One region of the Janthinobacterium sp. JC611 genome, then DNA from elsewhere that is predicted to be linked to it. Evidence: predicted binding sites of a transcription regulator. Region 1 holds the regulator's gene; the other holds the start of a gene.
The links. Region 1 encodes FliA, which starts transcription of late flagellar genes. Its sites were predicted from a motif close to CTAAAGTTTNNNNNNNNNNNGCCGNTA; they were not measured.
Positions count from the first base shown of each region.

Region 1 (3,597 bases):
GGCGATGCTGGTGAATGTGACGTTCATGGCGAGGATGCGCGTGGACGGGAAGCGCACGTTACCACAGGCGCGCGGCGACGTGCCGCACGCCTCCACGCGCTCAGCCGCCAGCCTTTTTCGGCTGGTGCCCCAGCTTGCTCAGCGCGGCCAGGATGGCGTCCACATGGTCGCCCTGCACTTCGATCACGCCATCCTTGACCGTCCCGCCCGAACCGCACTGCGTGCGTAGCTGCTTGCCCAGCAAGGCCAGCGCGATGGCGTCCAGCGGCAAGCCCTTGACCACGGTGACGCTCTTGCCGCCGCGGCCCTTGGTCTGGCGCGATACGCGCACCACGCCGTCGCCCGCGGGCGCCGCCTTCGCCTGCGCCTTGCATGCGCACTGCGCCAGCGGCTGGCGGCAGGCGGGACACATGCGGCCCGTTTCGGTGGAGTAGACGAGACCGCCCTGGGAACTGCTTTTCATGATCGAGAGCGAAAAAGGAAGAAGGCCGCGATTGTACCAAGCAATGCTGGGGTCAGCCCCCGCTAGTCAGGTGCCGGTGCGACGGGCGGCGTCGGCACTTCCGTCACCGTTTCGGGGATGCCGGAGAGAATCGTCACGGCGACCCTGCGGTTGCGCGCGCGCCCTTCCGGCGTGGCGTTCGGCGCCACTGGGATGTTGTCGGCGTGGCCCACGGCCGTCAGGCGCGACGCCTTGACGCCGCTGGCGATGAACAGGCGCACCACGGCGCTGGCGCGCGCGGCCGACAATTCCCAGTTCGAGGCAAAGTTCGAATTGCTGATCGGCTGCACGTCCGTATGCCCTTCCACCTGCACGTCGTGCGTGTCATCCTTGAGCAGCACGGCGACGGCGCGCAGGGCCTGGTCCGACTCCGCCGTCAAACGCGCCGCGCCCGGGTCGAACAGCACGCTGGCATTGATTTCCACGCTCACGCCGCGGCTCGTCTGCGTCACCCGCACCTTGCCTTCCTTGACCAGCGGCGCCAGCGTGGATGTGAGGTCCTGCGCCAGGCGCGTCATGTGTTCGCGCTCGCGGCGGATGGCTTCCGTGCGGCGTTTCAGGGCGGGATTCGGCAGCGGAATGGCTTGCGGCGCTTCCATGATGATGGGCGGCGCGCCCTTTTCCAGGCTGAAGGCCTGGCCGATGGCGTTCTGGAAGACGCGGTATTTGCCTTCGTTGACTTGTGAAATCGCATACATGACGACGAAGAAGGCGAACAGCAGGGTGATGAAGTCGGCGTACGAGATCAGCCAGCGGTCCTGGTTGTCCGCTTCCTCGTCATATTTCCTGCGCGCGCGCCGCATCATGGTCAGTGCTCGTGCAGCAGGCTGGAAACGCGCTCTTCGATGATGCGCGTGTGGTCGCCCGTGGCGATGTCGTACAGCACGGCGGCCGTGATTTCATACTGCAGCACCCTGCGCGAGACGATGGCCTTGAGCTTGTTCGCCACCGGCAGGAACAGCAGGTTGGCCAGGCCCACGCCATAGATGGTGGAAACGAAGGCCACGGCGATGCCGCTGCCCAGTTTGCTCGGGTCGGTGAGGTTTTCCATCACGTGGATCAGGCCCAGCACGGCGCCCAGGATGCCGATGGTGGGCGAATAGCCGGCCGCCGATTCCCACACCTTGACGGCCTGCCGCTCGGCCATTTCATAGGCGGAGATTTCCACGTCGAGCAGCTGGCGCAGCTTGTCGGGCGCGATGCCGTCGACGATCATGCGCAAGCCCTTGGCATTGAAGCGGTCGGCCGTGTTTTCCATCAGGCGCTCGAGCGCCAGCGGGCCGTCGCGGCGCGCCGTCAGGCTCCATAGCCCGATGTCGCGCGCCAGCGCGGCGCGCGTGTCGGGCGGCGGCAGGAACACCCAGCGCAGCATTTCCAGGCCGCGGACAAAAGTACGCAGCCGCGTTTGCAGCAGCACGGCGCCGAAGGTGCCGATGATGACGATGGCAAAGGCGGCCGGCTGCAGCAATGAGGCCATCTTGCCGCCTTCCAGTGCCTGGCCGACCAGCAGGCCCGCCAGCGCCAGCGCCAGCCCGATTACGCTGGACCAGTCCACGCCAGCTCCCTCAAGGTTGCGCGCAGGCGCGCGACGGCCTGGGTATGCAGCTGCGAGACGCGCGATTCGGACACGCCCATCACCGCGCCGATCTCCTTCAGGTTCAGCTCTTCTTCGTAATACAGGCCCATGAGTATTTTCTCGCGTGGCGGCAGCGCGTCGATGGCATCGATCACGGATTGCCGGAAATCGGTATCGAGCAGGGAGCGCAAGGGGTCGCTGTCCTCGTCCACGCAGTGGCGGTCGAGGAAGCTGTCATTGCCGTCCGGGTCATGAAAATCTTCGTAATACAGCAGCTGGTGGCCGCCGCCGTCGCCCAGCATTTCCTGGTAGTCGGCCAGCGACATTTTCAGCAGTTTCGCCACTTCCGACTCCGTCGGCGGATGGCCGAGGCGCTGCTGCAGGATGCTCATCGCTTCCTCGATCTTGCGCATGTTCTGGCGCATGCTGCGCGGCAGCCAGTCGCTGGTGCGCAATTCATCGAGCATGGCGCCGCGGATGCGCAGCACGGCATACGTCTCGAACTGCGCGCCATGCGTCTCTTCATAGCGGCTGATGGCATCGAGCAGGCCGATCATGCCGGCCTGGATCAGGTCATCGACCTCGACCGAAGGCGGTAATTTCGCCTTCATATGGTGCGCCAGACGCTTCACCAGCGGAATGTGCTCCGTCAGCAAATAGTCCTTGTTCGATTTCCCTTTGACCGTGTACATAGGCTGCTTATTGTTTTCTCATCTTTTATCTGGTGCCGCGGTGGGTGTCAGGCGCTGAACTGATGCGGGCTCCCCGTCTGGTACAAGGTGCCGCCGAGCACCGGCGCCGCCGAACGAGCCAGCCGCTCGGCCAGTCCGCGAAACGCCACCGACGCTCCCGCCAGCGGAAAGGCATCGACCACGCTGCGGCCCAGGCGCGCCGCGCGGTGCAGATATTCATCGGCAGGCACCGACCCCATCGAGGTCAGCTTCACGGCCAGGTAGCGGCTTGCCGCCTGCGCCATATTATCGTAAACCACTTTTGCCTCGGATTCGGAAGCGCCGGTGACGAGGATGCCGAACGGACGGCGTCCCAGTTCCTGGCTCAGGCGCTTGATCAGGCAGTACGCCGCCTTGATCGAGGTGGCGCTGGTCGAGACCTGCACGACGATATCGGAAGAGGCCATCAGCGGCACGGGGAAGCAATCGCCCTCGTCGGCCACGACGCCGTCGACCAGCACGATGCCGCTCTGGCGCGCCAGCACGTCGAAGGTCTTGCCCAGGCGGCGCAACTCGTCGGCCGAAGCGTAATCCATGCTGTCCATCAGGTGGTTGCGCGCGCCCAGGCTGGCCACGCCGAAGCCTTGCGGCACCTGGTGGATGACCTGGTTCAAGCCGCACTGCTGGCGCGCCACGTCGCGCAGGCTGGCGCCGTGCGCCAATCCCAGGCGCGCAGCCACGCCATCGCCGCCGCCGCTGGCGTCGAGCAGCAGCACGTCATTGCCGCCGTAGACCAGCGAGGCGCCCAGGTTGACCAGCATGGCGCCCTTGTCATCCTGCGGCGTGGC
Region 1 covers NZ_JAFLJN010000081.1:22,528-26,124, reverse strand. The annotation lists gene J0O65_RS25530 (hypothetical protein) at 1-27, opposite strand, end outside; gene J0O65_RS25525 (translation initiation factor Sui1) at 101-463, opposite strand; gene motD (flagellar motor protein MotD) at 526-1,305, opposite strand; gene J0O65_RS25515 (flagellar motor protein) at 1,311-2,057, opposite strand; gene J0O65_RS25510 (RNA polymerase sigma factor FliA) at 2,039-2,770, opposite strand; gene J0O65_RS25505 (MinD/ParA family ATP-binding protein) at 2,818-3,597, opposite strand, start outside.

Region 2 (3,597 bases), on a different contig from region 1:
GGAGGGGATCTTGCGGCGGATTTGGCTTCATGGCGGTCCTGTCGATATGTTCCGCCATTTTACGCTGCCGGCCGGCAAGCCGGCAGCGTCAACATCGCCTACCAGACGCGCACGCGCCGTTCCGGCGCCAGGTACAGCTGCTGCCCAGGCTGGACGTCGAATGCCGGGTACCAGGCGTCGAGGTTGCGCACGGTGGCGGCGCGGTATTGCGCCGGCGCATGGCCGTCCGTGAGGATTTGCTGGCGCGCCGCCGCTTCGCGCGCCTTGCTGCGCCAGCTGACGCCATAGCCGATGAAGAAATCGCGGTCCGCGCCCGGCTGCACCGGCTTGCCCTGCTGCGACAGCGTGAACGCGTCATGCGCGGCCGCCACGCCGGCCAGGTCGGCCAGGTTTTCGCTCAGGGTCAGCTGGCCATTCACGGCCAGGTCGGGGAACGGTTTATAGGCCGCGAATTGCGCCACCAATTGCTTGGACGCGGCCTGGAAATGCGCCAGGTCGGCCGGCGTCCACCAGTCGCGCAGCTTGCCCTGGGCGTCGAACTGGGCGCCCTGGTCGTCGAAGCTGTGGCTGATCTCGTGGCCGATGGTGGCGCCGATGCCGCCATAGTTGGCCGCGTCGGATGCCAGCGGGTCGAAGAATGGCGGCTGCAGGATGGCGGCCGGAAAGTTCAGCGCATTTTGCAGGGGCAGGTTGACGGCGTTGACCAGCTGCGCCGGCATGGCCCAGGCCTTGCGGTCGGGAGACTGGCCCAGCTTGGCCAGCGCCTGCCGGTAATGAAACTGTTCCGCCCGCTGCACATTGCCCAGCGCGTCGCCGCGCACGACGCGCAAGCCCGCGTAGTCATCCCAGCGTTCCGGGTAGCCCACGCCCACGTACAGGGTCTTGAGCTTTTCCTGCGCCTGCGCCTTGGTGGCCGGCGCCATCCAGTCGAGCTTGTCGATACGGCGCGAGAAGGCGGCGACGATATTCGTCACCATGTCTTGCACGCGGGCTTTCGATTCTGGCGGGAAATAGCGTTCCACATACAGTTTGCCGACGGCGTCGCTCAAGGCCGCGTTCGTCGCCGCCAGCGCGCGCTTGCTGCGCGGCGACTGCTGCGGCGTGCCGCTCAGGGCGCTGCCATAGAAGGCGAAGCGCTGGTCGGCGGCCGCCTTCGGCAAGGTGGTGCTGAAATGGTTGATCGCGTGGAAGGCGAGGAAATCCTTCCACGTGGCCAGCGGCACGCTTGCCACCAGCGCCGCGCTGCCCGTCATCGCCGTCGGGTGCCAGACGATGAAATCCGTCTGCTTGCCCAGGCCGGCCGCCTGGAAGAACGCTTGCCAGTCCAGGCCCGGCGCCTTGCCGGCGAAGTCGGCGGCCCGCCACGCGTTGTTGCCCTTGGCGACATCGGCCGAATCCTCGCGGCTGGCGTGACTGGCGGCAATTTGCTGTTCCAGCGCAAACACACGCGCGGCGCGGGCCGGCGCATCGCGGTAGCCGGCCTGCTTGAGCATGGCGGCGATATGCGCCTGGTAGCCGGCGCGCAAGCCCTGCATGCGGGCGCTGTCGTCCTGGTAAAAGGCGCGGTCGGGCAAGCCCAGGCCGCCTTGCAGCAGGTAGGCCACGTTGCGCGTGGTGTCGTTCAAGTCTTGCGCCACCCACAGGCCGAACAGGTTTTCCGTATAAAAATTGGTGGCGTTGAGCGGATCGACATCGGCGCGCAAGCTCTCGCCCAGCGCGCGGGCCAGCCCTGCCCGGTCGCGTATGCCATTGATCTTGCTCAACAAGGGCTGGATCGGCGCCCAGCCTTTCGCTTCGATGGCCGATTCATCCATCCAGGAACGGTAGAAATCGCTGACCTGGCGCGCGGACGCATCGGCCTGCGGCGCCGCCGCCAGTCCTTCGACGAGGGTGATGATGCGCTCGTTAGTCGCATTGGCAAGGATGGCGAACGAACCCCAGTTGCTGCGGTCGGCGGGAATTTCCGTGCCGCGCAACCAGTCGCCATTCACGTAGTCATAGAAGTCGTCGCCAGGCAAGACCGTGGCGGCAGCGGGGACAGCGGCGCTGGCCGGCGCTGGCTGTCCATGCGCGCGGGCCGGCAAACCGGTCAGCGAAGCGCCGGCCAGGGCGAGGACGATGGCAGCCTGGACAGGTGTCCGGGACCAGGAAAAACGCAAACCGTGCATGGCGATCCTTTCGAAGAAAATAAGCAAAATCATAGCCAGAGAATCATACCTTTTTCACATGCGGAACAAGGGTTGGGCGGGAGATTCCGGCGGCCAGCCAACACCATCCACATTATTTTTACTTTTTTTTCAAAAACACCCTCAAGTTCTCCCTGGAGCTGCCGTTAATCTGGACAAGCGGTAATCCATTCACTAGTTACGGGTGTGCTCATGACCTCCAACGACGTTCTTTCGATGTATGAAAATATTGTAGGAATGACCAATAAAATGGTCGTGGCCGCACGTTCGAGCGACTGGGATGGCCTGGATACCCTGGAAAACCAGTGCGCCAGCGCCGCCAGCGCGACCATGACGGGCAAGGTGCCCGCTCTGGCCGGCGCCTCGCGCCAGCGCAAGATCGACTTGCTCAAGCAAATCCTGGCCAATGACCGCGAAATCCGCGCCATCACGGAACCGTGGATGACGCAACTGCCGAATGCCATGCAGGGCGCACGCGCACGCATGTAAGCAAGCTTGCCGCGCCAGAAACGACAAAAGCACCCGCAGGTGCTTTTTTTACGTCTGCCGCCGTGCCGGGGAGCGCGCCATTCGCGGCGCCCGAGAGCAAGGAGGGGGAATTTGGAAGGCGAGCCCCAGGTATCTCCTGGCGTCGCCTCGCTGCCGGTTGCATCCGGCGTTCGCGAGCACATCGTCGGCATCGCGAACCGCTTCCAGACCCAGGCGTTTATGCAACGCTACACCTGTTTGCCGCGCCACACTATCGTTGGTGACTGCGACAGGCTGGGGCTGTTTTGTCGTAGAGCAAGTCCACTGAATTCATCATATCACCACCTTTAAGAAATAGGCAACACAATAGACAAGCATTTTTCTGTCTTTTTTCAATATCTTTTTTTATATCAAATTTCAGCCTGGCCGTGCCGCATGCTCAGCGCGAGAACGGCTCCGCTTCCGGCTCGGCCGCCGCCTCCTCTTCCAACGCTTCCGTCAGCACGGGCACGTCCTTCTTCCTGCGGCCGAATGGCTTGCGCAGCAGAACCCAGTATGTCGACGGCGCACCCGGCCCCGCCGCTTGCTTGCGCTTGCGCGCGATATACACGATGACCGCCGTCAGCAACAGGAACACCAGGGTGCCGATACCGAGCCACAGCAAGCCGTTGCCGCCCGCCTGCTTATCCTTGCCGACTGCCGGCGCCGCATGCAGGGGCTTGGGCTTGGCGTGCGGAAGCGGCGCCTCGGCCGGCGCGGCGGCCGGTGCAACGGCCGCGGTGGCAGGCTGCGCCAGCACCTGTTGCAAGGCGCCGATCTTGCCTTCCAATTCACCGAGCTTGTCATTCAGGGCCGCGTTTTGCGCGTCCAGCGCCACGCACGCTGCCGCCTGCCCGGCATCCGCCTGCGGTGCGCAAGCGGCCACGGGTGCCGCGGCGCGGCG
Region 2 covers NZ_JAFLJN010000008.1:34,023-37,619, forward strand. The annotation lists gene J0O65_RS07495 (class I SAM-dependent methyltransferase) at 1-31, opposite strand, end outside; gene J0O65_RS07500 (M13 family metallopeptidase) at 99-2,168, opposite strand; gene J0O65_RS07505 (flagellar protein FliT) at 2,403-2,675, shown strand; partial or broken gene J0O65_RS07510 (hypothetical protein) at 3,094-3,597, opposite strand, start outside.
Region 2: the regulator FliA is predicted to act here: its motif matches at 2,309-2,335, upstream of J0O65_RS07505 (flagellar protein FliT).